Regions from separate parts of the Streptomyces sp. NPDC028305 genome, predicted to be linked through region 2. Evidence: predicted binding sites of a transcription regulator. Region 2 holds the regulator's gene; the other holds the start of a gene.
What was found. Region 2 encodes HrcA, which represses chaperone genes, less so after heat shock. Its sites were predicted from a motif close to TTNGCACTCNGNNNNNCNGAGTGCNAA; they were not measured.
Positions count from the first base shown of each region.

Region 1 (15,462 bases), on a different contig from region 2:
GAGGTCGAGCTGTCTCAGGCAATCGAAGCGGGTGTCTATGCCCAGCAGATCCTGGACAGTGCGATCGAGGACGCCGCGGCGGCCGGGGCGAGCCGCGAGGAGCTGGAGGCGATAGCCGCCGAGGGCGCCCGAGCCAAGGACGTCTTCATCCGCTCCAACCTGCGCCTGGTCGTGGCCGTCGCGCGCCGGTACCCGCGCAGCGGGCTGCCCCTCCTCGACCTGATCCAGGAGGGAAACGCCGGCCTGGTGCGCGCGGTGGAGAAGTTCGACTACACCAAGGGCTTCAAGTTCTCGACCTATGCCACGTGGTGGATCCGCCAGGCCATCACGCGCTCGATCGCCGATCAGTCCCGCACCATCCGGCTGCCCGTCCACCTGGTCGAGGAGCTCGGCCGGATCCGTCGGGTGCAGCGCGAGTTCAACCGTGAGCACGGCCGCGAGCCGGAGCACTCGGAGATCGCCGAGGAGCTCGGCTCCACGACCGAGCGGGTCTCGGATGTGCTCGACTGGGCCCGCGACCCGGTCAGCCTGAACATGTCGGTGGACGACGAGGGCGAGACCCAGTTCGGCGATCTGCTGGAGGACACCTCGGCCGTCTCGCCCGAGCAGTCGGTGATGACACTGCTGCGCAGCGAGGAGCTGGAGGGTCTCATCGGCCGGCTCGACGACCGCACCGCGTCCATCATCAAGGCCCGGTACGGCATCGACGACGGGCGGGAGCGCACGCTCACGGAGGTTGGCAAGCAGCATGGCCTCACGCGCGAGCGGATTCGCCAGATCGAGAAGCACGCGCTGCTGGAGCTCAAGAAGATGGCGCGCCAGACCGGCTTCGACGAAGCGGCCTGAGCCACCGTCCTCCCTTGTTGTCCCTCTCCTTGTCCCTGATCTGTTCACCCACCCACAGACGAGCCCCGGCGCCTCTTCCCCCCCCAGGCGCCGGGGCTCAACCCTGTGTCGGGTGCTCAACCCTGTGTCGGGTGCTCAGGGTGTCGGGTGCTCTAGGGTGTCCGGCGCTCAGACGGCGAAGCCGCCGTCCACGGCGATCGACGCCCCGGTGATGTAGCGGCCGTCCTCCCCGGCGAGGTGGGCGACGGTCGCGGCGATCTCCGACGGCTGCCCGTAGCGGCCGAGCGCGGTGAAGCCGCTCTGCATGGCGGCACCCTCCCCGTCGGCGGGGTTCATATCGGTGTCGATGGGGCCGGGGTGGATAAGGTTGGCGGTGATGCCGCGCGGGCCGAGCTCGCGGGCCAGCGCCTTGGTCAGCCCGGTCAGGGCGGTCTTGCTCATCGCGTACAGCGAGCCGCCGGGGAACGCGACGCGCTCGGCCATGCAGCTGCCGATGTTGATGATGCGCCCGCCGTCGGTCAGATGGTGGGCGGCGGCCTGGGCGGCGAGGAAGGGCGCGCGGATGTTGACGGCGAGGACGCGGTCCACGTCCTCGAGCGCAAGATCGCCGATCGGGCCGAGCACACCGGTGCCCGCGTTGTTGACCAGGATGTCGAGCCGCCCGAACTCCGCGGCGGCCCCGGCCACGGCCTCACGCACCGCGCGGGGGTCCGCGCTGTCGGCCTGGACGGCCCAGGCCCGGCGGCCCAGGGCCTTGATCCGGTCGACGACGGCCGCCGCCCGGTCCTCGCTGTTCTGGTAGGTCAGGGCGATGTCGGCGCCCTCCTCGGCGAGCCGGAGCGCCACCGCCTCGCCGATGCCCCGGCTGCCGCCGGTGACCAGTGCCGCCTTGCCGTCGAGTGCCATGTGCGTCCCTCGTCCTGTCTTCAGTCGTGTTGCTGTGGTTTGAGTCGTCCTGGAGGACATGGCTCGATCCTCGTGGCGCGGGGGCGAAGTTTCCGGCGGCATTCGGACGTCGCGCTGGCGCGCCACGTATGCCCGATCGCGTCCGGCTTTGGCCTGGGCGTGTCCGTACGGGATTGTTTTCTGCCCGAGTCTGTTTACTTCCTGGCATTGGGGACGTAATCTGGCCGCGAAATCACAGGTTCGGGCATGGAAAGGACGTAAACCCACATGTACGCACCGGAGCGGCAGCAGGAGATCCTCCGGCTGGCCCGCGAGAGCGGGCGGGTGGATGTGCTCTCCCTCGCCGAGGAGTTCCAGGTCACCGCCGAGACCGTGCGGCGCGATCTGCGGGCGCTCGACCGGGCGGGCCTGGTCCGCCGCGTGCACGGGGGTGCCATCCCGGCCGGCCGTCTCGACTTCGAACCCGACCTCGCCGAGCGCGACAGCACCGCCGCCGACGAGAAGGACCGCATCGCGCGCGCCGCCGTCGCCGAGCTGCCCGCCGACGGCAGCGTGATCATCGACGCGGGCTCGACGGCGGCCCGGCTGGCCGCCGCGGTCCCGCTGGAGGCGGACCTCACCGTCGTCACCCACGCGCTGCCGATCGCCGCCCGGCTCGCCGACCACCCCGGCATCGCCCTCCACCTCGTCGGCGGCCGGGTCCGCCACCGCACGCGCGCCGCGGTGGACGCCTGGGCGCTGCGCGGCTACGGAGAGGTCAAGGCCGATGTTGTCTTCCTCGCCACCAACGGTTTCTCGCTCGAGGGCGGGCTGACCACCCCCGACCTCGCGGAGGCCGCGGTCAAGCGCGCCATCGTCGCCGCCGCCCGCCGGGTCGTCCTCCTCGCCGACTCGTCCAAGTTCGGTCAGGAGCACTTCGCCCGGTTCGGCGACCTCGGCCATGTCGATCTGCTCATCACCGACACCGGGCTCAGCCCGCAGGACGCCCTGGCCATCGAGCGGCAGGGCACGGAAGTAGCGCGCGTATGATCCTCACCGTCACCCCCAACCCCAGCCTGGACCGCACCTACGAGATCCCGGGGCTGGAGCGCGGCGCCGTGCTGCGGGCCGCCGCCGACCGGGTCGACCCCGGCGGCAAGGGCGTCAATGTCTCACGGGCCGTGGCCGCCGCCGGGCACCGCACGGTCGCCGTGCTGCCGCTGGGCGGGCCGGAGGGCGCGCTGCTGGCGCGGCTGCTCGGCGGGCTGGGGATCGAGGCCGCGGGCGTCCCCGTGCAGGGCTCGACCCGGGTCAATATCTCCGTGGCCGAGCCCGACGGCACCCTCACCAAGATCAACGCGGCCGGGCCCGAGCTGACCACCGCCGAGGCGGAGGCGCTGCTGGAGGCCGTGCGGGCGCAGTCGGCCGACGCTGACTGGATCGCCTGCTGCGGCAGCCTGCCGCCCGGGCTCGCCCCCGAGTGGTACGCCGAGCTGGTGGCGCGGGCCCACCGCGCGGGCGCCCGGATCGCCCTGGACACCTCGGGCCCCTCGCTCACCGCGGCCCTCCGCGAGCGCCCCGACGTCATCAAGCCGAACGCCGAGGAGCTGGCCCAGGCCGTGGGCCGCCCGCTGGGCACCGTCGGCGACGCGGTCAAGGCGGCCGAGGAGCTGCGGGCGCTCGGCGCTCGCGCCGTCCTGGCCAGCCTCGGCGCGGACGGCCAGCTGCTGGTCGACGAGACCGGCAGCTACTTCGGCTCGGCGCCTGTCGCCGCCGTCCGCAGTAATGTCGGTGCGGGCGACGCTTCCCTCGCCGGATTCCTCGCCGCGGGCGGCCTCGGGCCGGCCGCCCTCGCCTCGGCCGTGGCACATGGCGCGGCCGCCGTACAACTGCCGGGCAGCGTCATGCCCACCCCGGCCGACCTGGACCCGTCCGCCGTCACCACGACCGCGGACGTTCCGCTGGACCGCGCTCTCACGGAGCCCGCGTGACCAGCCCGACCCCCCTCCCACCCCCTGTCCCCATTTCGCCCGCCCACCTTCCCCGGGGCGGCACCGCATGCAAGGGAGCCGCGAGATGAGTGAGCTGATCACCGCGGATCTGGTTGACCTGGACCTGTCCGCCGACACCAAGGAAGCGGCCGCCAGGTCGCTCGCCGAACGCATGGTCGCGGCCGGCCGCGTCACGGACCTCGACGGCTTCCTGGCCGACGTGGCGGCCCGTGAGGCGCAGATGCCGACCGGACTCGACGGCGGCATCGGCATACCGCACTGTCGCAGCGAACATGTCACCGAGCCGACGTTGGCCTTCGGGCGCAGCGCCGCGCGCATCGACTTCGGCGCCCCGGACGGTCCGGCCGACCTGATCTTCCTGATCGCCGCGCCCGCGGGCGCGGACAGCGATCACCTGACCATCCTGTCCAGCCTGGCGCGCCAGCTGATGAACGCCGAGTTCACCGGCGCGCTGCGCTCCGCCGACGACCCGCGGCAGGCGGCCGCCCTGATCCGCGGCGACCAGCCGGAGCCGTCGGCGGCGGCCGAAGCCGAGCCGGGCGACACCGGCGACGCGGCCGAGCCGGCCGCTCCCGCTCCCGTTGCCGCAGCCGGTGCGGAGCCTGCGGCACCCGCGGCCTCCGCGCCCTTCCGGATCGTGGCCGTGACCTCCTGCCCCACCGGCATCGCTCACACCTATATGGCAGCCGAGTCGCTGGAGAACGCCGCCCGGGAGGCCGGGATCGAGCTGGTGGTCGAGACCCAGGGTTCGGCCGGGTTCGACAGGCTCGCCCCCACCACCATCGCCGCCGCCGACGCGGTGATCTTCGCGCATGACGTGGAGGTGCGGGACAAGGAGCGGTTCGCCGGGAAGCCGACCGTCGACGTCGGGGTGAAGGCGGGCATCAGCCGCCCGGCGGAGCTGATCGCCGAGGTGCGCGAGAAGGCCGCGCGCGGCGAGATCAGCGCACCCGCCGCCTCCTCCGCGGGCGCCGACCGCCCGTCGCCGATGGACGCGGCCGGTGAGCACGGTGACCGCTTCGGCACCCGGCTGCGCAAGTGGCTGATGACGGGTGTCAGCTACATGGTCCCGTTCGTCGCCGCGGGCGGTCTGCTGATCGCGCTGGCCTTCGCGATCGGCGGCTACGAGATCGCGAGCGCCAAGTCCGTCGCCGACCACTTCGTGTGGACGGAGCAGGACAGCTGGGCGGCGCTGCTCTTCCAGATCGGCGGGGCGGCGTTCACCTTCCTGGTGCCGGTCCTGGCCGGCTATATCGCCTACGGCATGGCCGACCGGCCCGGCCTGGTGCCCGGTTTCGTCGGCGGCTATATCGCGACCACCATCAAGGCGGGCTTCCTGGGCGGCCTGGTCGCGGGCCTGATCGCGGGCGCCGTGGTCATGGGCATCCAGCGGTTCAAGGTCCCGGCGCCATTGCGCGGCATCATGCCGGTGGTGGTGATTCCGCTGATCTCCTCGGCGATCGTCGGCTTCCTGATGTTCGTGGTGATCGGCAAGCCCATCGCCTCCGCGCAGAGCGCCATGACCGACTGGCTCAACGGGCTCTCCGGCACGAACGCCATCATCCTCGGCGTCATCCTGGGCCTGATGATGTGCTTCGACCTGGGCGGCCCGGTCAACAAGGTCGCGTACGCCTTCGCGACCGGCGGCATCGCGGTGTCGGACCCGAGCACCGGCAGCCTCAAGATCATGGCCGCGGTGATGGCGGCGGGCATGGTCCCGCCGCTGGCCATGGCCCTGGCCACCAACGTCCGAGGGCAGCTGTTCACCAAGACCGAGCGGGAGAACGGCAAGGCGGCCTGGGTGCTGGGAGCGTCCTTCATCAGCGAGGGCGCGATCCCGTTCGCGGCAGCGGACCCGCTGCGGGTGATCCCCTCCTCGATGGTGGGCGGCGCGGTCACCGGCGCGCTGTCGATGGCCTTCGACTGCACGCTCCGCGCCCCGCACGGCGGCATCTTCGTGGTCCCGCTGATCGGACAGCCGTTCCTCTATCTGCTGGCCATCGCGGCGGGCACGGCGGTCTCGGCCGGTCTGGTCATCGTCCTCAAGGGCATGCGCAAGACGGCCCGGCCCGAGGCGGCCGCGGTCGCCGACGGCGAGGCCGCGGCGGGCGGCGCCGGCGGCGAGGCGAAGGTGCCCGCCACCGTCTGACCACCGGAACCACAACCGCAACCGCAACCGGAACCAGCACCAGCACCGGAGCCACGGCCACCCCCACGGCCACCCCCACGGCCGCGGACCGCGGCGTCCCTCGCCCGGCGGTGAGGCGGATCGACTCCGCCTCACCGCCGGGTCATGCGTGGGGCGGTACGTCATCCGTCACCTCCGTCGGCAGGCCGCGCGACGCGTAGTAGGCGCCGAGCGCGGCCTCGCTCCCGGACCCCATGGCGGTCGCGATCCGCTGGAAGCGGGCGGAGCGCAGATCGCCCGCGGTGAAGACCCTCGGGTGCTGAAGGGCGGGCGGGCAGTAGCCCGAGGCGTCGGCGGAGAGGTCCCCGCCGGGCGGCGTGGGGCCGCTGCCGAGGTTGCGGAACCCTCGGTGGCCGGTCAGGGGCCGCCGCTCGCCCTCCAGCGTCAGCGCCTCGGCCATCACCGGGGCCTCGGACGAGGGCGGCTCCCCGGGCGCGGGCAGCATGAGGGTCAGATGACGCACCGGCACCAGCTCGACCCGCGGGTCCTGGGCGATCTCCTCGGCCTTGTACGCGTCGCCCGGCGGACAGGCGACGACAAACCGGCTCTCCAGGCCCGGATGGGCCCGCAGATAGGTGCCGAGCGGCCGGTCGGCGCCGAGGACCAGCGCGCTGCGGCCGGCGAGCGCGGCCGGGTCCGCCTCCCACAGCGGGGGCAGCTCCAGACCCCGGTGACCGCCGATCCATCCGGCGTCCTCGGGCCGCAGCGGCCCCACGCCGGTGGCGACCACGGCGTACGGCGCGGTCAGCAGCAGCCCGGGGCCGGTCGCCGCCCCCGCGGGCACGGTGGCGACCTCCACCCGGTCCTCATGGGCGTCGATCCGCACGGCCCGCCGGCCGAGCTCCGCCCGGCACAGACCGGAGCGGGCGACATCCGCCCTGATCGCCGCCGCCAGCGCGGGACCGGTGGCGAAGCCGATCACATTGCTGAGCACCGGAACGCGCTCCAGCGCCCGGCACAGCGATTCGTCCGACTCGACGAGCACGGACCGGATTCCGAGGCCCGCGGCCATCACCACGGCTGCGCAGCCGGCCGGGCCCCCACCGACGACGATCAGGTCGGCGTCCATGGTGGTCTCCGCCTCCGTCTCCGTTTCCGTCATCGCTCCCCACCCTTCCCTCGACTCCCTGCCCCTCGTCACGGGGCTCTGCCTACGGGGCTCCCGCCCCGCCCTCCGACCCGGCCTGCCCGGGGCCGTACAGGTCGCGGTACGCCGGGAAGACGCCACCCGGCCCGTCCACCCCCTCGGCCGCGAGCACCCCCTTGACCACCGCACGCGTCAGCACATCCGCCCCGGCGGCCAGGACCTCGTTCAGCGCCCCGGCCTCCAGATGCACCCCGAACGCCGGGTCCTGGCTGCCTTCCGTGCCCTCGGGCACAAGCGGGCGGTCGCCGGTCGCCAGGGCGAAGACCGTGTCGCCGTCGGACAGCAGATGCACAGGTCGCACCGCGCGCGCCAGGCCGTCGTGTGCCGTGCCCGCGAGCTTGTGCGCCTGGGCCCGGGTGAGCGCCGCGTCCGTGGCGACCACCGCCAGGGTGGTGTTCAGCGGCGGCCGCACGGACGCCGCCGAGCGCCGCTCCGACTCGGCCCGCGCGGCTGCCAGCCGACGCTGTGCCCTGGCGTGCTCCGCCTCGGCGGGGCGGCGGGCCCGGCCGCCTCCCGCCGGTGCGTACGCCTCGGCGAACCACTCCCCGTACAGCTCGCCCGTCAGCGGGTCGATCACCGAGCCCGCCGCGTTGACCGCGGCCAGGGCGGCCACGGTGATCCCCGACGGCAGGACCACGCTCGCCGATCCGACGCCTCCCTTGACGCCGCCTGCCACCGCGCCCGTGCCGGCCCCCACATTGCCCTGCGCGACCGGCGCGCCCAGGCCCGTTCCGGCCGCGGCCTTGATGGCCTCACGGCCCAGTACGGCGTCCGGCCGGGCCCGCCAGTCGCCGCCCCGCCCGAGGTCGAAGAGGGCGGCGGCCGGTACCACCGGCACCACCTGCGCCGGGTCGGGGCCGACCCGGAAGCCACGGCCGTGCTCCTCCAGCCAGGCGGCCACCCCGGAGGCGGCGTCCAGGCCGAACGCGCTGCCGCCGGTCAGCACGACGGCATCGACGCGCTGGACGATGTTGCGCGCGTCGAGGGCATCGGTCTCGCGGGTGCCGGGGCCGCCGCCCCGGACGTCGACCGCGGCGATCGCACCCCCTTCCGGGGCCAATACGACGGTCGTGCCGGTGAGTTGGCCGCCACCGGTCCGCCGCGCATGACCGACGCGCAGTCCGGGTACATCCGTCAGGGCGTCGGCCCGGCCGGGGTGGGCAGGGCGGGGTGTCCTCGGGTCGGTATCCATGGGCGCTATGCGTAGCACGGACCCGCCCGCGCGGCAGCCGGGCCCCGCATCAACAGGACGTTCATCAGACGTTGATGGGGCGGCGGCAGGCTGTGCGATATGCCGTTCGCCCGCGTCCGAAGGAAGATCAACGTGCCCCGTACCTCTCGGACGGAGGAGCTCCCGACCCTGGCCGCCGCCGCGCGGCAGGCCCCCCGGGTCGCCCTCCGCTGGATCAGTGAGCCGGACTGCGAGGAAGAGCTGACCCATGCCGAGCTGCTGGACCAAGCGAGCCGCGCGGCGGCCGCCCTGACTCGGCTCGGCGTGCGGGCGGGGGACCGGGTGGCGGTCCATCTGCCGCTGATCCCCGAGTCCGTGATCGCCACCCTCGCCTGCGGCCGCCTCGACGCCGTACGCTCCACGCTTCCCATCGGGCTGCGGGTGCACGAACTGCGCGACCGGCTGGCGGAGATGGACGCGAAGTTGCTGATCACCGCCGACGGCAACTGGCGGCGCGAGGAGCCGCAGCCGCTCAAGCCGCTGATCGACCGGGCGCTGGCCGGCAGCGGGCGCATACCGAAGGTCCTGGTCGTCCACCGGCTGGCCCGCCCCGTGTCCTGGACGCCCGGCCGGGACCTGTGGTGGCACGAGCAGCTGGCCGCTGCCGCCGACTCGTCGTCCGGCCAGCCGTACGCTTGACCCATGAGCAACGCCCCCGACCCCGGACCGCGCGACCCGGCCGCCGCGCTGATCTTCGACGACCCGCTGGCGCAGCGGTCCTCGGACGACACGGACCGTGGCTGGGGCGAGCGCCCGTCCGGCCGCGACTCCGGAGACGGCACCGACAGTGCCACGGATCTGGCCCGCTTCCTGGACGAGAAGCCGCCCCACCACCTCTGAGCGCCGAGGGCGCCGGGAGCGCCGGGGGCCCGAGGGCTCAGGTGCCCGATCGGCTGCCGCGCTGCGCGACCAGCTCGTCCCTTATCTCGCGGAGCAGCGCGATCTCGGCGCTCTCCTTGTCGGCCTGCTCCTCCTCTTCCCTCTGCTCCTTGGCGGCCTTGCGCGCCAGATAGCGCGACATCGGCAGCACCATCAGGAAGTACACCACCGCCGCCGTGATCAGGAAGGTGAGCACGGCGCTCAGCACCGTGCCCCAGAAGATGGGGATGCCCTTGACGACCTCGCCCGCCGCGTTCGTCTCGCAGGGCGCCTGGAGACAGGAGTGGTACTTCTCCAGGTCCTTGGTGCCGAAGGCGCCGACAACCGGATTGATCAAGCCCTTCACTATGGAGTTCACAACCCCCGTGAACGCGGCTCCGACCACGACCGCGACGGCCAGATCGATCACGTTGCCCCGCATCAGGAAGGCCTTGAAGCCATCCATGACGCTCTTCTTCTCCTCGCTCAACCCTCTGCCTCTCTCTCGCCGCGCCGGTTCTGGAGCGGACGGCTCCGCAACCTACGGTCAAGATCGGCACAGCGCCACCGCCAACCGCGATGTGGTCGCCGCGCCGGCCAGGGCCGCCGCCGTCGTCCGGGGCACCGCGAGCACCACCAGTGCCCCGCCGCCCGCCGCTTGGGAATCCCCGGTGTCGAAGTCGCCGGGGTCGAGATCCCCGGCCCCGGTGCCCGCCGCGGCGCGCACCGGCCGCGGCCGCGGCACATCGGTCACCTCCGCGCCGCGAGCGATCACACGCGCGGTGGCGGGGCCGCGAGTCTGACCGGCCCCCGGGGCGGCCAGCACGTCCACCCGGTCGCCGGGGCGCAGCAGCCGCACGGCCGCCGCGTCGGCGATCCGGACCGGAGCGGACACCACGGCCGGGCGCGGCTCGCGCCGGACGTTCTCCGGTGGTGAGGACGCTGCCGGGCGCGGGTCTCCGCCGCCGGACGGCGCGGCGGCCGCCAGCGCCGCCGCGGTCATCGCCAGCCCCGCCGCCATCGAGCGCCGTCGCCGCCGTAACGCACGCCGGAGCCGATGGCCGCCGCGGCCCACCCGCACCGGCCCGAACCGGGGAACCGTGCACGTCGGGGGAGTGCGACGGGACCGCTCGGCCCAGGACGGCGCCGGGCGGGGCCGGGACATGGGCAGAGGGGATGAGGAGAGAGAAAGAGGTGGAGAAGAGGGAAGAGACGAAGAAGGGGAAGGAGAGGAACGGAACGGGTCGGACACGGCAATCACCGCCTGTCGTGCGAGGCCGGGAGCTTCTGACCCCTCCACGATGCCCGCCCGCCCCGAATCCCGCTCCGGCCTGTGCACAACCCCCAGGCTGTGGACAACTCCGTCACCCGCGCGGGTAAAGCCGACGCGGGTGAACCCCCGTGGGTAAAGCCCCCGCGGGTAAAGCCCGCGCGGGTGGAACCCCTCCGCCGCTAAGGCAGTTCGATCCCCAGGTCCCAGCCGTCGTGCCCATGCCCGCACAGACAGTCCCGCGCATCGGTGGCCGGCAGCGCGCCCACCGCGTCGAAGAGCACGTCGCGCAGCCGCTCCAAGTTCTCCCCGAACACCCGCAGCACCTCGCCGTGCGAGACGCCCTCGCCCGTCTCCGCCCCCGCGTCCAGGTCCGTGACCAGAGTCAACGACGTGTAGCAGAGCTCCAGTTCACGGGCCAGCACCGCCTCTGGATGCCCCGTCATGCCGACCACCGACCATCCCTGCGCCGCGTGCCACCGCGACTCGGCCCGGGTGGAGAAGCGCGGCCCCTCGATCACGCACAGCGTGCCACCGTCCACCGGCTCCCAGCCGCGCCCGCGCGCCGCCGCCACCGCGGCCTGCCGTCCGGCCGGGCAGTACGGATCGGCGAAGGTGGTGTGCACCACGTTCGGCACCCGCCCGTCCGGCAGCGGCTCGCCGTCGAAATAGGTCTGAATACGGCCCTTCGTGCGGTCCACCAGCTGGTCCGGCACCAGCAGCGTGCCCGGTCCGTACTCCGGCCGCAGTCCGCCCACCGCGCACGGGCCGAGGACCTGCCGCACGCCGACCGAGCGCAGCGCCCACAGGTTGGCGCGGTAGTTGATCCGGTGCGGGGGCAGGTGGTGCTTACGGCCGTGGCGCGGGAGGAAGGCGACCCGCCGCCCCGCGACCTCCCCGAGGAAGAGCGAGTCGCTCGGCGCGCCATAGGGGGTCTCGACAGTGATCTCGGTCACGTCGTCGAGGAAGGAGTAGAACCCCGACCCGCCGATGACCCCTATCTCCGCATGCGTGCTGCTGGTGTCCGCCATGCGGTCACCCTAGCCAGCGCCGCCCGTGCATACGAACATCCCACCGACTCGCCCCTCGGGGGGCGGGTGGCGGGATGTCGTATGTGATCGAGACGGCCGCGGGTCAGGCGGCCGACGAGCTGCCGGCCGACGAGGCCGACGACGAAGAGCCCGAGGAGGACGTCGAGGAGGTCGACGACGAAGACGCGTCCGAGGACGACGACGAAGACGAAGCCGACGAGGAGCCCTCGCTCTTCACGGACGTCGGCTTGGACGTGCCGCTCGTGCTGCTGGACGAGGAGCCGCGGCTGTCGTTCCGGTAGAAGCCGGAGCCCTTGAAGACGATACCGACCGCCGAGAACACCTTCTTGAGGCGTCCGTTGCAGTTGGGGCACTCGGTGAGCGCGTCGTCGGTGAACTTCTGCACCGCCTCGAGGCCCTCGCCGCACTCGGTGCACTGGTACTGATAGGTCGGCACTTACTCCTCCTGGCACTCTCACTCAGTGAGTGCTAACGACGCTCCATAGTGCAGTATTCCCGCTCGCCAGTCCACTGCGGCGGGCAATACGGTGACCCATTCCACGTGGCCGCGGGTCCCCGGCCGCCCCGGGCCGGGGACCCGCGTGATCGCGAACCGGCCCCCGCCCGTACCGCCGCCGGGTCACTGGCCGGTCGTGCCCAGCCAGCCCGCCAGCTTGCCGCCCCGGCCCACCGCCCGCAGCCGCTCCTCCGCCGCGTCCCGCACCGGGTCCGTGGCCACGACCAGCAGCTCGTCGCCGCGCCGCAGCACGGTCGACGGCTGCGGTACGAAACTCTTCTCGGCCCGTACGACCAAGGTGACCGCGGCCCCCGTCGGCAGCCGCAGCTCGCCGATCTCCACGCCGTGCATCTTGGAGTGCTCGGGGATCGAAACCGACAGCAGATGGCCGCGCAGCCGCTCCAGCGGCGCCGACTCGATACCGAGGTCCGCCGCCGCCTCCTCCTCGCCCAGGCGCAGCCGGCGCGCCAGCCAGGGCAGCGTCGGGCCCTGCACCAGGGTGTAGACGATCACCAGCACGAAGACGATGTTGAAGACGCGGCGGCTGTCGGGCACGTTCGAGACCATCGGGATGGTGGCGAGCACGATCGGCACCGCGCCGCGCAGCCCCGCCCACGACAGCAGCGCCTTCTCCCGCCAGGGCACCCGGAAGGGCACCGTGCTCACCAGCACCGAGACCGGCCGGGCCACGGCCGTCAGCACCAGCCCGACGCCGATGGCCGGCCACACGTCGTCACCCAGCTCATGCGGGGTGACCAGCAGGCCGAGCAGCACGAACATCCCGATCTGCGCGATCCAGCCGAGCCCCTCGGCGAAGCCGCGCGTCGCCGGCCAGTGCGGCAGCTTCGCGTTCCCCAGGATCAACGAGGCCAGATAGACGGCGAGGAAACCGGAGCCGTGGGCCAGCGCCCCGCCCGCGTACGCGATCACGGCGATCGCCATCACCGCGATCGGGTACAGACCCGAGGCGGGCAGCGCCACATGCCGCAGCCCGAACGACCCCAGCCAGCCGATCGCCAGCCCCACCACCGCGCCGATGGCCAGCTCCAGAGTGATCTCGCCGAGCAGCGCGTACCACGGGCTGACCCCGCCCTGGGCGGAGAAGGCGACCACCAGGATCACCACCGGGGCGTCGTTGAAGCCGGACTCCGCCTCCAGGGCGCCCGTGAGCCTCCTGGGCAGCGGCACCTTGCGCAGCACCGAGAAGACCGCCGCCGCGTCCGTGGACGACACCACCGCCCCGATGATCAGCGCCTGCCGCCACTCGAGCCCGACCAGATAGTGCGCGGCCGTCGCCGTGACCCCGACGCTCACCGCGACCCCGACCGTGGACAGCACCGCGGCGAGTGGCAGGGCGGGTTTGATTTCCCGCCACTTCGTGCCGAGGCCGCCCTCGGCCAGGATGATCACAAGGGCGGCATAGCCGAGTACCTGCGTGAGCTCGGCGTCCTCGAAGACGACGCCGATCCCGTCCTGCCCGATCGCGACGCCGAGGCCGAGGTAGATCAGCAGGGTCGGCAGCCCGCTGCGGCTCGAGACCCTGACGGCCGCCACTGCTACGAGCAGGACGAGTGAGCAGATCAGCAGGAGTTCGTTGAGGTGGTGGACAGTCAGCGGCCGAACCTTTCTCACGGGAGCGGCCGGAAGGCTCCCCGACCGACCGGAACTTCATTGCCTTACCTAACATTTTACGGGTTCTTGACGCGGGTGGCTCACATCGATTTTTCAGGGGCGATGGCCGGGGGACGGCCCCAGCCATGACTCCGCGTAGGGGAGGCGACAGCGCTGCGCCTATGGTTGCTCCAGCACTCCAGGATCACCCTGCCCCTCGAAGGACAGCGATGCCCGCCAACAAAAACGGCCCTTCTGGCAAAAAGAAGGGCCGACGTGCCCGCCTGATCGTGATCGCAGTCGTGCTGCTGCTCGTGGGGGGCGTCGGGTACGGCTCGTACTGGAGCATCAGTACGGTCCGTGCCTCTTTCCCGGAGACGACGGGGTCGCTCCAGCTCAAGGGCCTGTCGGGGCCCGTCCAGGTCAAGCGTGACGGCTATGGCATACCGCAGCTCTACGCGAACACCCCCGAGGATCTCTTCCGCGCCCAGGGGTACGTCCAGGCCCAGGACCGCTTCTGGGAGATGGATGTGCGCCGCCACATGACGGCGGGCAGGCTCTCCGAGATGTTCGGCTCCGGACAGGTGGAGACCGACGCGTTCCTGCGCACCCTGGGCTGGCACCGGGTCGCGAAGCAGGAATACGACACCAAGCTGTCGCCGGCGACCAAGAAGTACTTGCGGGCCTATGCCGACGGCGTCAACGCCTACCTCGCGGACCACAAGGGCAAGGAGTTGTCCGTCGAGTACGCGGCCTTGGAGTTCGAGCACGACTACACGCCCGAGAAGTGGACCCCGGTCGACTCGGTGGCCTGGCTCAAGGCCATGGCGTGGGACCTGCGCGGCAACATGCAGGACGAGGTCGACCGGGCGCTGGCCTCCAGCCGGCTGAAGCCCGAGGAGATCGAGGAGCTGTACCCGTCCTACCCGTACGGCCGCAACAAGCCGATCGTGGACAGCGGCGCGGTGAACGACATCACCAAGGCGTTCGACCCCAAGGCGACCGCCACGGACACGTCCGCCGACTCCACCGCGAACGGCGTCGCGGGCGCCACCGGGGGCTTCCAGACCCAGCTCTCCTCGCTCTCCAAGACCCTGGACGACATCCCCGCGCTGCTCGGCCCGAACGGCACCGGCATCGGCTCCAACTCCTGGGTCGTCGCCGGGCGGTACACCACCACCGGCAAGCCGCTGCTCGCCAACGACCCGCACCTGGCCCCGCAGCTGCCGTCCGTCTGGTACCAGATGGGCCTGCACTGCAACCAGGTCAGCAGCGCGTGCCCGTACGACGTGGCGGGCTACACCTTCTCCGGCATGCCGGGCGTGGTCATAGGTCACAACCAGGACATCGCCTGGGGCATGACCAATCTGGGCGCCGATGTGACCGATCTCTACCTGGAGAAGGTCACCGACGAGGGCTACCTCTACGACGGCAAGCAGATCCCCTTCAAGACCCGCGAGGAGACCATCAAGGTCGCCGACGGCAAGTCCAGGACGATCACGGTCCGCTCCACCAGGCACGGTCCGATCGTCTCCGACCGTGACGACGAACTCGGGGACGTCGGCAAGAGCGCGCCGGTCGGCAGTGAGGTCGGCGACGTGGCCCCCGACCGCGGTGACGGCTACGCGGTCTCGCTGCGCTGGACCGCGCTGGACCCCTCCAACACCATGGACGCGGTCTTCGAGCTCAACACCGCCAAGAACTTCACGGACTTCCGCAAGGCGGCCCGCGACTTCGCCGTCCCGTCCCAGAACCTGATCTACGCCGACACCAAGAACCACATCGGCTACCAGGCGCCCGGCAAGATCCCCACGCGCGCCAAGGGCGACGGCCGCTACCCGGCGCCCGGCTGGGACTCGCGCTACG
Region 1 is NZ_JBVHTN010000011.1:8,109-23,570, reverse strand. Features, by position in the region: gene ACZ4WQ_RS39885 (sigma-70 family RNA polymerase sigma factor) at 1-846, shown strand, start outside; gene ACZ4WQ_RS39880 (3-oxoacyl-ACP reductase family protein) at 1,015-1,752, opposite strand; gene ACZ4WQ_RS39875 (DeoR/GlpR family DNA-binding transcription regulator) at 2,020-2,781, shown strand; gene pfkB (1-phosphofructokinase) at 2,778-3,722, shown strand; gene ACZ4WQ_RS39865 (PTS fructose transporter subunit IIABC) at 3,808-5,892, shown strand; gene ACZ4WQ_RS39860 (FAD-dependent oxidoreductase) at 6,035-7,033, opposite strand; gene ACZ4WQ_RS39855 (P1 family peptidase) at 7,083-8,270, opposite strand; gene ACZ4WQ_RS39850 (AMP-binding protein) at 8,403-8,948, shown strand; gene ACZ4WQ_RS39845 (hypothetical protein) at 8,952-9,149, shown strand; gene mscL (large conductance mechanosensitive channel protein MscL) at 9,187-9,633, opposite strand; gene ACZ4WQ_RS39835 (RcpC/CpaB family pilus assembly protein) at 9,715-10,188, opposite strand; gene ACZ4WQ_RS39830 (S-methyl-5'-thioadenosine phosphorylase) at 10,620-11,468, opposite strand; gene ACZ4WQ_RS39825 (FmdB family zinc ribbon protein) at 11,572-11,925, opposite strand; gene ACZ4WQ_RS39820 (potassium/proton antiporter) at 12,109-13,617, opposite strand; gene ACZ4WQ_RS39815 (penicillin acylase family protein) at 13,827-15,462, shown strand, end outside.
Region 1: a site for HrcA is predicted at 11,935-11,961, ahead of ACZ4WQ_RS39825 (FmdB family zinc ribbon protein). Genes of this name have one in related genera too.

Region 2 (15,462 bases):
AAGGACATGACATCGGTGGGCCCCGGCAGGTCCATCCACTGGATGTGGAGCTGCTCCATGGCGTCGGCGTCGACGACGATCACCGAGAGCTCGGAGAGCGGGTGGATACGCATCCGGGCCAGGGCGTAACGGGCGACGTCCAGCACCGCGCGCTCGTCGATCTCCGTGCCGGATTCGTTGTTGACGTCGATCGCCATAAGAGTGTTGTTTTACTTTCCGTTCCGGCTGTCGTACAACTCGTACGCGTCGACAATACGGCCGACCAGCCTGTGGCGGACCACATCGGTGCTGGTGAGCCGGGAGAAGTGGACGTCCTCGACGCCCTCCAGGATCTCCTGCACCTGGCGCAGACCACTCTTGGTCCCGTTGGGGAGGTCGACCTGGGTGACATCACCCGTGATCACGATCTTGGAGTCGAAGCCGAGCCGGGTGAGGAACATCTTCATCTGCTCGGGGTTCGTGTTCTGTGCCTCGTCCAGAATGATGAACGCGTCATTGAGCGTGCGGCCGCGCATATACGCCAGCGGCGCGACCTCGATCGTGCCCGCGGCCATCAGGCGCGGGATGGAGTCGGGGTCGAGCATGTCGTGCAGCGCGTCGTACAGCGGGCGCAGATACGGGTCGATCTTCTCGTAGAGCGTGCCCGGCAGGAAGCCGAGCCGCTCGCCCGCCTCGACCGCCGGCCGGGTCAGGATGATCCGGGTGACCTGCTTGGACTGCAGGGCCTGGACCGCCTTGGCCATGGCCAGATAGGTCTTGCCGGTACCGGCCGGGCCGATGCCGAACACGACGGTGTGCTTGTCGATGGCGTCGACGTAGCGCTTCTGGTTGAGGGTCTTGGGGCGGATGGTGCGGCCGCGGTTGGAGAGGATGTTCTGCGTGAGCACCTCGGCGGGGGACTCCACGCCGGTCTCGCCGTTCTCCGCGGAGCGCAGCATGGCGATCGAGCGCTCCACCGCGTCCTCTGTCATCGGTTGACCGGTGCGGAGCACCAGCATCATCTCGTCGAACAGACGCTGGATGAGGGCGACTTCCGCGGGGTCCCCGGTCGCGCTGACCTCATTGCCCCGCACATGGATGTCGGTCTCCGGGAAGGCCTTCTCGATGACGCGCAGCAGCGAATCGCCCGATCCCAGCACCATGACCATCGGGTGCTTGGTCGGGACCTTGAACTGCGCATGCGCCTGGCGTGCTGTGGTTGGTTGCGTCATGGGCCGGCTCTGAGGCCTGCTCCTACCTCCTCTTGCGGGGTTCTCGTTGCTCGACAACCTCGAGTACAAGGGTACGACGGAGCACCGACAAGACCCGAGCCCTTTTACCGGGCTGCTTTGCCGGAGGTGGCGGAGGTGTCGGCGGCGGCGGCGGTGGCCGGGGTGGCGGAGGTGCCGGATGTGGTTCACGCCTGCCGGAAGCCGATCGTGGGCACCGCCCGGCGCAGCGGCCAGGGGCGGGCGGCCGCCGGGAGGATCCGGTCCAGGAAGGCGTACCGGCGCAGCGCGGAGGGGTTCTGGTCGTCGTACGACTTGGCGTGCTGCCACCAGGCGGCGATCTCCACCCAGCCGGGCGCCGACAGGGAGCCGCCGAACTCCTGCACGGACAGCGCGGCGCTCAGCCCCGCGAAGGCCAGCCGGTCGGCGAGCGGCCACTGGGCGAGGGTGCCGGTGACGAAGCCCGCGACGAACACATCACCCGCCCCGGTCGGGTCCAGGGCCTCCACGGCGATCGCGGGCACTTCGGCGGTCTCGCCGGTGCGCCCGTCCACCGCGTACGCCCCCTCGGCGCCCAGGGTGACCACCGCGAGCGGCACCCTGTCGGCGAGCGCGCGGGCGGCGGCGCGGGGGCACTCGGTGCGGGTGTACCGCATCGCCTCGGCCGCGTTGGGCAGGAACGCCTCGCAGTGCTCGAGATCGGCGAGGTCGGCCGGGTCCCAGCGGCCGGTGTCGTCCCAGCCGACGTCCGCGAAGACCATGCTGCCGTGGCCGACGGCCTGGGTGACCCACTCCTCGCGGCTCCCCGGGACCAGGGAGGCGATCGCGGCGCGGGCCGGGGGCGGGCAGCTGGGAGCGGGCTCCTCGGGCGGCGGCGCCTCATGGCCGTGGGAGACCATGGTGCGCTCGCCCTCGTAGGCCATGGACACGGTCACCGGGGAGTGCCAGCCGCGCACCGTACGGGACAGCGACAGGTCGATGCCCTCGCCGCGGTCCAGGGCGTCGCGGCAGTAGTCCCCGTACATGTCGTCGCCGAAGGCGGCGGCGAGGGACGTGCGCAGGCCCAGGCGGGCCAGCGCGGTGGCCATGTTGGCCACCCCGCCGGGACTGGAGCCCATGCCGCGCGCCCAGGACTCGGTGCCGCGCACGGGGGCGGAGTCCAGGCCGGTGAAGATGATGTCCAGGAAGACCGAGCCGGTGAGATAGACGTCACAGCCGGGGTCGCCGGGTCTGCGGACGGCCTCGAGCGGGTCGAGCAGCGGGTACTCGGCCGGGTACTGGTACTCCGCCGCGAGCGGTTGGCCGTGGTCTGTGGTCACCGTGGGCTCCCAGATCGGACCGGCCTCGTCGCCGGTCCCGTTCGGTCGATCTCGTTCAGTGAATCTCGTGGATCTCGTTCAGCGAATGCCACCGCATGGTGTGGCGAATGCGGATGAATGCGGCCGCCGGATGCGACTGCGGCCAGTGTGCACGATGGCACCGACAGCGGGGCCGTACCGCCGACCGGCCGGCCCCCTGAGCGGCCGGCCCCGAGCGCTCAGCGCCGCTTGGGCACCGCCACGCTCATCAGGTCCTGCGCCACCGTGAGCTCCCCCGCGAAGCCCGCCGCCCGCGCCTGGCGCTCGAAGTCGGTGGGGTCGCCGTACCGCTGCGAGAAGTGGGTCAGCACCAGGTGCCGCACCCCCGCCTCCGCGGCCAGCCGCGCCGCCTGCCCCGCCGTGAGATGCCCGTGCTCGACCGCCAGCGGCTCGTCCTCGTCCAGAAAGGTGGACTCGATGACCAGCAGGTCACAGCCCTGCGCCAGGGCATGGGCGCCCTCGCACAGCCGGGTGTCCATGACGAAGGCGAAGCGCTGCCCGCGCCGCACCTCGCTGACCTCCTCCAGCGTGACCGTGTGCCCCTCCCGCTCCAGCGCCCCCTCCTGCTGGAGCCGGCCGACCTCCGGCCCGCGGATGCCGTGCGCCGCGAGCCGCTCGGGCAGCATGCGGCGGCCGTCGGGCTCGGTCAGGCGATAGCCGTAGGACTCGACCGGGTGGGAGAGCCTGCGCGCCTCCAGCGTGTACCCGGCGGTCCGCGCCAGGACCCCGCCCTCGCCGCTGATCGGCGCCTCGGCCAGCGGTACGGTCTCGCGGTACGCGGTCGCGTAGCGCAGCCGCTCGAAGAAGCGCTGCCCGCTCGCCGGATAGTGCGCGGTCACCGGGTGCGGCACCCGGTCCAGGTTGATCCGCTGGATCACCCCGGCCAGGCCCAGCGAGTGGTCCCCGTGGAAGTGCGTGACACAGATCCGGTCGATGTCGTGGGCCGCGACCCCCGCCCGCAGCATCTGGCGCTGGGTGCCCTCGCCCGGGTCGAAGAGCAGGCCCTCGCCGTCCCAGCGCAGCAGATAGCCGTTGTGGTTGCGGTGTCGGGTCGGCACCTGGCTCGCGGTGCCCAGGACGACCAGTTCACGTACGGACAACGGGTCTACCCGGGGGGCCAGTTGAAGCCGCGGCCGCCCAGGACGTGGGCGTGCGCGTGGAAGACGGTCTGGCCCGCGCCCGAACCGGTGTTGAAGATGACGCGGAAGCCCGTGCCGTCGATCTCCTCGTCGGCGGCCACCGTGCCCGCCTCGCGCAGTATGTCGGCGGCGATCTGCGGCTCGGCGACCGCGAGGGAGGCGGCGTCCGGGTAGTGGACCTTGGGGATCACCAGGACGTGGGTCGGCGCCTGGGGGTTGATGTCCCGGAAGGCGAGGGTCGTGTCGGTCTCGCGGACGACGGTCGCCGGCACCTCTTTAGAGACGATTTTGCAGAACAGGCAGTCGGCCTGCGGTTCTCCCGCCACCGGTGGCTCCTTACGCGTCGTCGGCCGGTACGGCACCGGATGCTACCGGCAGGCCCGGAGGCCGCGCGCCGGAACCGCGTGGTGGTCTCACACCACCCGCCGAGAGCGTGCGTCACCGACCACCGGCTCCCGCTACTTGCCGCTGGTCTCCGTGCCCTTCGTGCCGTCCGTGCCCTCCGTGGTCCGCTTGTCCCACGGGTGGGTGGTGCTCCGGGACGGCCTGGGATGCCCCGTCTTCCGCGCGTTGCAGTCGCCGATCACATTCGCCTGGAAGACCTGGTGGCCGTCCACCTTGGCGGTCAGGTCGCCCCGTACGCAGATGTTCTTGCGCTCGTAGGTGACGGTGCCGGTGACCCGGATCGCGCGGTCGTCGTTGGTCCTGCCCCGGCAGTCCACGGATGCCTTCGCGTCCCTCGACGGGCCGGAGGTGTGCTTGCCCTTCACATCCGCGTTGCAGGTCATCCAGCGCACGTCGATGCCGCCCTTCTCGAGCGCGCGCGTGCTGACCCGGTCCGTGGTGAACGCCACGCCGATGGAGTTGAGTCCGGAGTCGTTCCTGGGCTCGCACGCCGCCAGGGCGCCGATCGCCAGGGCCACCGCCACCACCGCGAAGAGCCCGTTCCTTTGATGCCTCAATGCCCCCATACAGAAAGGTTCCCACCGGGGCGGGGTGAACCGGAAGTGCACACTCGGCCACATGATCCGCCGAGCGGCCGGGGCGGAAGAGGCGGGCGGTGCGGCGGGGCGGCCTCAGCTCCAGCGGCCCGTACGGCCCAGCAGCAGCGCGACCGCCGCCGTCCCGGCCGTGGAGGTGCGCAGCACGGTCGGCCCCAGGCGGTACGGGCGCGCGCCCGCCTCGGCGAAGGCCGCCAACTCCTCGGGAGACACGCCCCCTTCCGGGCCGACCACGAGCACCACGCTTCCCTCGCCGGGCAGCGGCGCGGTCGCGAGCGGCTCGGCGCCCTCCTCATGGAGCACGGCCGCGAAGTCGGATTCGGCCAGAAGACGGGCAACCTGGCGGGTCGTCATCGCGTCCGCCACCTCGGGGAAGACGAGCCGGCGCGACTGCTTGCCCGCCTCCCGGGCCGTCGACCGCCACTTGCCCAGCGCCTTCAGGCCGCGCTCGCCCTTCCACTGGGTGACACAACGCGCCGCCGCCCAGGGCACGATGGCGTCCACGCCGGTCTCCGTCATGGTCTCCACGGCCAGTTCGCCGCGGTCGCCCTTCGGCAGCGCCTGGACCACGGTGATCCGCGGGCTCGGCGGCGCCTCATGGCGCACCTCGGCCACCTCGACCACCAGCCGGTCCTTGCCCTCGACGGCCGCCACGGCGCCGAAGGCTCCCGTACCGGCCCCGTCCGTCAGCACCACCGGCTCGCCGACGCGCAGCCGGCGCACCGACACGGCGTGGCGCCCCTCCGGCCCTTCGAGCGCCAGCCGCGCCCCCACGGCCGCCCCCGCCAGGGAGTCGGCCACGAAGACGGGAGCGGTCATGACACGGTCCCCTTGTCCAAGGCGATGCCCAACCCCTCACGCGCCGCGTCCAGTTCGACCGTCAGCACATCCACCAGCCGCGCGGCGGGCAGCTCCCGGGCCAGCCGGTGCCCCTGCCCCGCCCACAGCGCCATGCCCTGCGGGTCGCCGGCCTTCGCCGCCGCCTTCCGCAGCCCCGAGGTGAGGTGGTGCACCTGGGGGTAGGCGGCCGGGGCGTAGCGGCCGTGCTCGCGCATGAAGCGGTTGACCAGCCCGCGCGCGGGACGCCCGGAGAAGGCCCGGGTCAGCTCGGTGCGGCCGAACACCGGGTCGGTCATGGCCCGCTTGTGCAGGGCGTTGGCCCCCGACTCGGGGCAGACCAGGAACGCGGTCCCCAGCTGGGCCGCGACCGCGCCGGCGGCCAGCACCCCGGCGATCTGCGAGCCGCGCATCAGCCCGCCCGCCGCGATGACGGGGATCTGTACGACCTCCCGGACGAGCGCGAGCAGCGACAGCAGCCCGAGCCCGGCGCCCGTGCCGTCGGCGCGCGGATCGTCGCGGTGTGTGCCCTGGTGGCCGCCCGCCTCCACGCCCTGGACGCACACGGCGTCCGCGCCCGCCCACTGCGCGGCCTGCGCCTCGGCGGGCGAGGTCACGGTCACGACCGTCCGCGTGCCGGCCCTGCCGAAGGCGTCGAGGACGGCGCGGGTGGGGCAGCCGAAGGTGAACGAGACGACCGGGACCGGGTCGTCGAGCAGAACGGCCAGCTTGGCGTCGTACGCGTCGTCGGAGCCCGCGTCGGGGTCGCCCAGCGGGGTGTCGTACCAGGCCGCCTCCCCGGCGAGCTGCTCGCGGTAGACCGCGACGGCGGCGGGGTCGGCGGTGAGGGGCTGCGGCATGAACAGGTTCACGCCGAAGGGCCGGGCGGTCTGCCCCCGCAGCTGTTTGATCTCCTCGTACATCGCCTCCGGCGTCTTGTAACCGGCGGCGAGGAACCCGAGGCCGCCGGCCTCGGAAACGGCGGCGGCCAGCTGCGGGCAGGAGGCCCCGCCCGCCATCGGGGCCTGCACGATCGGGTACCGAAAGAGATCGGTCAGCGCGGACGACATGACAACATCGTGTCATGTCCTCCGCACCGATCTGTACTCGGCTCAGGGCCCGTTGGACGGACCGCGTCCCCGAGGGGCTCCGGGCGCTTACCGTCCGTTGAACGCGTCCTTCAAGCGCGAGAACAGCCCCTGCTGTCCTGGCTTACCGCATCCCCCGGGGGCCACCCCCCGGACCCCCGGCCGGACGCCTACCGTCCGTTGAACGCATCCTTAAGGCGCGAGAACAGCCCCTGCTGTCCTGGCTTGAATTCGCCTAGCGGCCGCTCCTCGCCCCGCAGCTTGGCCAGCCGCCGCAGCAGCTCCTCCTGCTCCGGGTCGAGCTTGGACGGGGTCTGGACCTCGACGTGGACGATCAGGTCGCCCCGGCCGCCGCCGCGCAGGTGGGTGATGCCGCGCTGGTGGAGCGGGATCGACTGGCCGGACTGGGTGCCGGGCCGGATGTCGACCTCCTCCAGGCCGTCGAGCGTCTCCAGGGGCACCTTGGTGCCCAGGGACGCCGCCGTCATGGGGATGGTCACCGTGCAGTGCAGATCGTCGCCGCGGCGCTGGAAGACCGGGTGCGGCAGCTCGTGGATCTCCACATACAGATCGCCCGCCGGGCCGCCGCCCGGGCCGACCTCGCCCTCGCCCGCGAGCTGGATCCGGGTGCCGTTGTCCACACCGGCCGGGATCTTCACCGTCAGCGTCCGCCGCGAGCGGATCCGCCCGTCGCCCGCGCACTCCGGGCACGGGGTCGGCACCACGGTGCCGAAGCCCTGGCACTGCGGGCACGGCCGGGAGGTCATGACCTGGCCGAGGAAGGACCGCGTCACCTGGGACACCTCGCCGCGGCCGCGGCACATGTCACAGGTCTGCGCCGTGGTGCCGGGCGCCGCGCCCTCGCCGCTGCACGTCGTACAGACGACCGCGGTGTCGACCTGGATGTCCTTGGTGGTCCCGAAGGCCGCCTCGTTCAGCTCCACATCGAGGCGGATCATGGCGTCCTGGCCGCGCCGGGTCCTGGACCGCGGGCCGCGCTGCGAGGCGGTGCCGAAGAACGCGTCCATGATGTCGGAGAAGTTTCCGAAGCCCGCGCCGAAGCCGCCCGCGCCGCCCCCGGCGCCGCCCGAGGCGGAAAGCGGGTCGCCGCCCAGGTCGTAGACCTGCTTCTTCTGGGGATCGGACAAGACCTCGTAGGCGGCGTTGATCTCCTTGAACCGCTCTTGGGTCTTGGGATCCGGATTCACGTCCGGGTGCAGCTCGCGAGCGAGCCGGCGGAATGCCTTCTTGATCTCGTCCTGCGAGGCATCACGCCGCACGCCCAGGACTGCGTAGTAGTCCGTCGCCACTTACGACTCCGCCAGGATCTGTCCGACGTAACGTGCCACTGCGCGTACCGCTCCCATCGTTCCGGGGTAGTCCATGCGGGTCGGTCCGACCACGCCGAGTTTGGCGACCGCCTCGTCGCCCGAACCGTAGCCGACCGCCACGACCGAAGTGGAATTCAGGCCCTCGTGAGCATTCTCATGCCCGATCCGTACGGTCATACCCGAGTCCTTCGCCTCGCCGAGCAGCTTGAGCAGGACGACCTGCTCCTCCAGCGCTTCCAGCACGGGCCGGATCGTCAGGGGGAAATCATGGCCGAAGCGGGTGAGATTGGCGGTGCCGCCGATCATCAGCCGCTCCTCGGTCTCTTCGACCAGCGTCTCCAGCAGCGTGGCCAGGACCGTCGAGACGGTCCCCCGGTCCTCCTGTTCGAAGGACTCGGGCAGGTCCTGCACCAGCCGCGGCACATCCGAGAACCGCCGGCCCACGACCCTGCTGTTCAGCCGGGCCCGCAGGTCCGCGAGCGACTCCTCGCTCACGGGCGCCGGGCAGTCCACCATGCGCTGCTCGACCCGCCCGGTGTCGGTGATCAGAACCAGCATCACCCGCGCCGGGCTCATCGACAGCAGCTCGACATGGCGGACCGTCGAGCGGGTCAGCGACGGGTACTGCACCACCGCGACCTGCCGGGTCAGCTGCGCGAGCAGCCGGACCGTGCGCCCCACCACGTCGTCGAGGTCCACGGCACCGTCCAGGAAGTTCTGGATGGCCCGCCGCTCCGGCGTGGACAGGGGCTTCACTCCTGCCAGCTTGTCGACGAACAGCCGATAGCCCTTGTCCGTGGGAATGCGCCCGGCGCTCGTATGCGGCTGGGCGATATAGCCCTCGTCCTCCAGAGCCGCCATGTCGTTGCGCACCGTGGCCGGGGAGACGCCCAGCCGGTGCCGCTCCGTGAGGGCCTTGGAGCCGACCGGCTCCTCCGTCCCCACATAGTCCTGGACGATCGCACGCAGTACCTCGAGTCTGCGTTCGCTGAGCACCGCGCACCTCCAGTCCAGCCGTCTCATCAGGTGTTCCCCCTGGCACTCAATGGTCACGAGTGCCAGAACCCTCAGCCAGTGTACGGCGGGGTGCCGTGGCGGGGGCAAGAGCCGACGCTTTGCCACCGCTGGAGCTAGCGTCTCCGTATGGACACCCGTTGGGAAGAGGCGCGCTGGGAACATCTCACGCCGTCCGTGGTCCGGTGCCGCCTGCCCGGCTGGGACGCGACGGTCGGCGCGATCGCCGGGCGGACCGGCGTCCTGGTTGTCGACACCGGCGCCGACCTCGCCGAGGGCGCCTGGGTGCGCCGCGAGATCACTCGCCTCTTCGGCCGCCGCCCCACCCATATCGCCCTCACCCACCCCCACTTCGACCATGTCCTCGGCACCGCCGCCTTCGCGGGCTGCCAGGTGTACGGGGCCGCCGGGCTCGACGAACTGCTGCGCCGCGAGGGGGACGTGCTGCGTGACGACGCGGTGCGCCACGGCGCGGACCCCGGGGCCGCCGGGGAGGCCGCCGACCACCTGGTGCGGCCGCACCACGCGGTGTGTGGCGAGCTCACCCTGGACCTGGGCGGCCGGACCGTCCTGCTGGCGAACGTGGGCCCCGGCCATACCGCCCACGACCTGGCCGTGCTCGCCGCCGGGCAGGCCCCGGGCGAGCCCGAGGTGGTCTTCTGCGGGGATCTGGTCGAGGAGTCGGGGGCGCCCCAGGCGGGTGCCGACGCGATCCCGGGCCAGTGGCCCGCCGCGCTGGACCGGCTGCTCGCCCTCGGCGGCGAGGACGCGGTGTACGTCCCGGGGCATGGCGCCGCCGTGGATGCCCGTTTCGTCCGGGCGCAGCGCGCGGAACTCGCGGCTCGTTTCGGCGTGTCCTCCTGACGGCGGCGCTGCGGCGCTAGGGTCACTCGGGTGCGACAGTACGACCCGGACCTGACCCCGCCCTGGAAGCGCCAGGCCCCCGCGCCCGAGGTGCCCGCCGACCCCGATCTGGTCGTCGAGGAGGTCACCACCGGGTTCTGCGGTGCCGTGATCCGCTGCGAGAAGACCGCGGAGGGCGCCACGGTGACTCTGGAGGACCGCTTCGGCAAACATCGGGTCTTCCCCATGGAGCCGCGCGGCTTCCTCCTGGAGGGCCGTGTCGTCACCCTGGTGCGCCCGCGCGCCGCCGCCCCCACGGCCCCGCGCCGCACGGCCTCCGGCTCCATCGCGCTCCCCCAGGCCCGTGCGCGCGTCGCCCGCGCGGGGCGCATTTACGTCGAGGGGCGCCACGACGCGGAACTGGTCGAGCGGGTGTGGGGGGACGATCTGCGCATCGAGGGCGTGGTCGTGGAGTATCTGGAGGGGATCGACGATCTGCCCGCCATCGTCCGCGAGTTCTCCCCCGGCCCCGACGCCCGCCTGGGTGTGCTGGTCGACCATCTGGTCCCGGGCACGAAGGAGTCCCGTATCGCGGCCGAGGTCACCGGCGAGCACGTCCTGGTCGTCGGGCACCCCTACATCGACGTGTGGGAGGCCGTGAAGCCCTCCTCGGTGGGCATCCCCGCCTGGCCGACGGTGCCGCGCGGCCAGGACTGGAAGACGGGCGTCTGCCGGGCGCTGGGCTGGCCCGGGAACACGGGGGCCGCGTGGCAGCGGATCCTGTCCTCGGTCCGCTCCTACAGGGATCTGGAGCCGGCGCTGCTGGGGCGGGTGGAGGAGCTGATCGACCATGTGACCGTGGGCGGTCCGGCCGGGCCGTAGGCCGCGGCACTGGGTTGGCTGATCGATCGGTCAGTCGACGAGATCGCGCACCACCGCGTCGGCCAGCAGCCGCCCGCGCAGGGTGAGCACCGCCCGGCCCTCGCCGTACGGCTCCGGCGCCAGCAGCCCGTCGGCCATGGCCTTCGCCGCCGCGGCGGCGCCCGCCGGGGCCAGCAGGTCCAGCGGGCAGCCCTCCGCGAGCCGCAGCTCCAGCAGGATCCGCTCCACCCGGCGCTCCTCGTCGGTCAGCACCTCGCGGCCCGCCCCGGGGGACCTGCCCTCGCTCAGCGCCTGCGCGTACGCACCGGGGTGCTTCACGTTCCACCACCGCACACCGCCCACATGGCTGTGCGCGCCGGGGCCCGCGCCCCACCAGTCCGCGCCACGCCAGTACAGCTCGTTGTGGCGGCACCGGCCGGCCTCTGACGTGGCCCAGTTCGAAACCTCGTACCAGCGGAATCCGGCCGCCGACAGCGTCTCCTCCGCGATCAGGTAGCGGTCCGCGTGCACATCGTCGTCGGTCATCGGAACCTCGCCGCGCCGGATCCGCCGGGCGAGCTGGGTGCCCTCCTCGACGATCAGCGCGTACGCCGACACATGGTCGGGCCCGGCGCCCAGCGCGGCCTCCAGGGAAGCGCGCCAGTCCTCGTCGCTCTCCCCCGGCGTGCCGTAGATCAGGTCCAGGTTCACATGGTCGAACCCGGCCGCCCGCGCCTCGGCCACGCAGGCCTCCGGGCGGCCCGGGGTGTGGGTGCGGTCCAGCACCCGCAGCACATGCTGCCGGGCGCTCTGCATCCCGAACGACACCCGGTTGAACCCGGCCGCCCGCAGCTCCTCCAGATACCGCGGGTCGACCGACTCCGGGTTGGCCTCGGTGGTGACCTCTGCGCCCTCCGCGAGCCCGAACTCGTCCCGGATGGCGCCGAGCATCCGCCCGAGGTCGGCGGCCGCCAGCAGGGTCGGCGTGCCGCCCCCGACGAACACGGTCTCGACCGGCCGGGAGTCGTCCCCCAGCACCTTGCGCGCGAGCCGCACCTCTTCGACGACCATGTCGGCGTAGTTGTCGCGCGAGGCGAGCACGCCGCCGGATCCGCGCAGCTCGGTGGCGGTGTATGTGTTGAAGTCGCAGTAACCGCAGCGGGTCGCGCAGTAGGGCACATGCAGATAGAACCCGAGCGGCCGCCCCGCCGCCCCGGACAGGGCGCTCGCGGGCAGCGCGCCGTCCTCGGGCATGGGCTCGCCATCGGGCAGTACGGAAGGCATGCCCCCCATTGTCCGCCATCGGCACAGCACCCCGGGCGCCCAGGGCCTGTCCGGCGGATCTTGACGCCTGCGGCGGCCACGCTGCGGAGCAGCAGATCGACGCCCCCGCCCCTTGGCCCCAGGCCTGAGGCCGGGCCCCGCGCGGCCGACAGGGACCGGGTAGGGGTGGGGGAGCTGTCCTGACCGCCCAGGCGCCGCCCTACCGCGACCGCAGGACCAGCATCGCCAGATCGTCGTCCGGCGGCTCGACGGCGAACGCGTGCACCGCCCCGCGGATCCGCTCCGCCACGTCCTGCGCGTCCAGCCCCACGCAGTCCCCGAGCAGCGACGCCAGCCCGTCCCCGTCGTCGAACTGCCGGGCGCCCGATCGGTGCTCCGTGACCCCGTCCGTCACGCACACCAGCGTCTCCCCGGGCGCCAGCTCGAAGGTCTCGCTCTCGTACGTGACGTCGTCCACGACGCCCAGCAGGATCTGCGGCTCGGCGACGGTGCGCACCGACCCGTCGGGCCGGAGCACCAGGGGCAGCGGATGCCCCGCGCTGGCGAGCGTGCAGCGGATGCCGTCGTCGCCGTCCTCGCCCAGCGGCACCAGCTCCCCGTACAGCAGCGACAGGAACCGCGACGCGCCGCCGCCCACGGTCAGCCCCACGCCCGCGGCCACCGCCTCCGCCGCGCCCTCGACGGCGACCTCGACGGCCTCCTCGCCGAGCATCCGGTTGATCCGCTCCAGGACCTCCCCGACGCCGTACCCCTCGCGCGCCAGCAGCCGCAGCCAGGGGCGTACGAGCCCGGTCACCACGGCCGCCTCCGGGCCGTTGCCGCACACGTCGCCCAGCACGAAGACCCAGCGGCCGTTGCCCGCCGGGAAGATGTCGTAGAAGTCGCCTCCGGCGGATGTGCCGCCGGTCGGCTCGTACACCACCGCGGACTCCACGCCCGGGATCTTCGCGATACGGGAGGGCAGCAGCCCACGCTGGAGCACCCGGCTGATGGTCGCCTGCCGCGTGTACTGGCGGGCGGACGCGAGCGCCAGCGCGACCCGGCGGGAGAAGTCCTCGACCAGGCCGGCCACCTCGCCCGGCACCCGCATCAGCCCGGCCCGGCCGAGCAGCAGTGTGCCGACGGCGCGCCCGCCCGCGATCAGGCGGCAGGCCAGGGCCGCGCCGCCGGGCCCGTACGCGGCGGGGTCGCTGGGCCACGGCCAGGGCACGGCCCGGCCCCGCGCGGTGGCGGGCAGCTCCGGCGGCTCCTTTTCGAGCAGCTGGCGGAGGGTTTCGAGCCGGGTCTCGCTCGCGTGCCACACCTGGGCGAGCCGCGGCGGGCCGCCTTCCGTGTCGAGCCACACCGCGCTCCAGTCGGCGAACCGCGGCACGAGCAGCTGGGCGGCCAGCGAGGTCACCATGTCCTCGTCGAACTGCCCGGTCAGCAGGTCGGACGTCTCCGCGAGGAAGGACAGCGCGCCCTCCCGGGTCCAGTCGGCGTCGGAAGGGCGGACGCCGGCGCGTCTGGGGGCGGGGGCGAGGAGTTCGACGGCATACGCGTCGTCCTCGGCGCAACTGTCTTTGAGGGAGCCGTCTTTGAGGGAGCCGTCCGGGGAGTCGCCCTTGAGGGAATCCGCCGCGGAGTCCCTGGGCGCCTCGCCCGAATTGGCGGGAAGCGGATCACCCGATGAGGTGATGGCCTCGACCGCGGTGACGGGCAGCTGGAACCACACCGTCTTGCTTGCCCGGCGATAGGCCGTGCCCCAGCACTCGGCGAGTTCGGCGACCAGCCGCAGCCCGTGCCCGGCGCACCCAGGGTCGTCGTTCGCGTCGGGCGCCTCGCCGCGCAGAAAACGGGTGGGGTGATGGTCGGTCACCTCGACGACCACGGAGGGCTCTTCCCCGTCTCCCGTTAACACATCCAGCGCACAGCTCACCTCGACCGCCGTCCCGGCGTGCACCACGGCATTGGTGACCAGCTCGCTCACCAGCAGCACGACCTCGTCCGCGACCTGGTCGGGAATCCGGCCGACGGCGGGGAAGTCGAGCGCGCTCCAGTCGGCGAGGGCCGCACGGGCGAACCGGCGCGCGGCGGAGGCCGCCAGGGGATTGCCGGGCAGGCTGGTGCGCGCGGCGGCGATCCGGGCGGCCGGCGCGGTGCCGGGCACGGCCCCGAGCGCCCGCCCGTACCCGGATCCGGGCCGGGGGCGGGGCACTGCGCCCGGCACCGCCCCCGGCGCCGGATCAGGTGTGACAGAAGCAGGTGTGGCAGAAGAAGACGTCCCCACTGTGCGGCTCCTGAGCAGTCCCGGCGTAGCGCCGTAGTCCGACACCGACAGGGTGACAGACATGCCGCCCTCATATGCGCCGAGTTACGCAAGTGAGCCGCGATGAGGGGAAAAATCAGGTGAACACTGTGCCGGAGCTGCAACGCTTGTGCGGATCGTACGCCTCGTACGCCCCACGGGCCCCGCACGGTTCCCCCCGCCCGGGGCGCCCGGCGCGCAGGAACGCCCGGGCGTCCCGCGCGACCGCTCACACGCCCCGCGGGTGCTCAGGCCTCCCGCGCGCCGGTGTACATGTCCTCCAGAAGCTCCTTGTACTCCCGCTCGACGACCGGCCGCTTCAGCTTCAGGCTCGGCGTCAGCTCACCGTGCTCGACGTCCAGATCGCGCGGCAGCAGCCGGAACTTCTTGATCGTCTGCCAGCGCTGGAGCCCCGCGTTGAGCCGCCCCACATAGCCCTCGATCAGCTCCCGCACCTCGTCCGTGGCCACCACCTCGGCGTATGTCTTCCCCTGCATACCGTGCTCCTGCGCCCAGCCCATGATCGTCGGCTCGTCGAGGGAGATCAGCGCGGTGCAGTAGTTGCGGTCCGCGCCGTGCACCAGGATGTTGGAGACGAACGGGCACACCGCCTTGAACTGGCCCTCGACCTCGGCCGGCGCGACATACTTCCCGCCCGAGGTCTTGATCAGGTCCTTCTTCCGGTCGGTGATGGTCAGATAGCCGTCGGGCGAGAGCTCGCCGATGTCGCCGGTGTGGAACCAGCCGTCGGACTCCAGCACCTGCTCGGTCAGCTCCGGCAGCCCGTGGTAGCCCTGCATGATGGAGGGGCCGCGCATCAGGATCTCGCCGTCCTCGGCCACCCGCACCTCCAGGCCCGCGAACGCCTTGCCCACCGTGCCGGTGCGGTACTCCACCGGGTTCAGGAAGCCCGGGCCGCTGGTCTCGGTGAGGCCGTAGCCCTCCAGGATGTTGATACCGGCGCCGGCGAAGAAGTAGCCGATGTCGGGAGCGAGCGCGGCCGCGCCGGACACCGCGGCCCGCAGCCGCCCGCCGAACGCCTCGCGCAGCTTGGCGTAGACCAGCTTGTCGGCGACGGCGTGCTTGGCCTTGAGGCTCATGGGCACGGAGGCCGTGCCGGTGCGGCGGAAGTTGTCCTGGGAGGTCTTGGCGTACTCCCGGGCGACCTCGGCCGCCCACTGGAAGATCTTGTACTTGGCGCCGCCGCCCGC
Region 2 is NZ_JBVHTN010000001.1:1,064,817-1,080,278, forward strand. Features, by position in the region: gene ybeY (rRNA maturation RNase YbeY) at 1-197, opposite strand, end outside; gene ACZ4WQ_RS05025 (PhoH family protein) at 210-1,211, opposite strand; gene ACZ4WQ_RS05030 (PfkB family carbohydrate kinase) at 1,397-2,527, opposite strand; gene ACZ4WQ_RS05035 (ribonuclease Z) at 2,746-3,666, opposite strand; gene ACZ4WQ_RS05040 (histidine triad nucleotide-binding protein) at 3,672-4,031, opposite strand; gene ACZ4WQ_RS05045 (hypothetical protein) at 4,164-4,676, opposite strand; gene ACZ4WQ_RS05050 (16S rRNA (uracil(1498)-N(3))-methyltransferase) at 4,782-5,525, opposite strand; gene ACZ4WQ_RS05055 (nitronate monooxygenase) at 5,522-6,613, opposite strand; gene dnaJ (molecular chaperone DnaJ) at 6,802-7,941, opposite strand; gene hrcA (heat-inducible transcriptional repressor HrcA) at 7,942-8,958, opposite strand; gene ACZ4WQ_RS05070 (MBL fold metallo-hydrolase) at 9,106-9,840, shown strand; gene ACZ4WQ_RS05075 (DUF3097 domain-containing protein) at 9,871-10,701, shown strand; gene hemW (radical SAM family heme chaperone HemW) at 10,732-11,964, opposite strand; gene ACZ4WQ_RS05085 (SpoIIE family protein phosphatase) at 12,164-14,296, opposite strand; gene ACZ4WQ_RS05090 (AMP-dependent synthetase/ligase) at 14,500-15,462, opposite strand, start outside.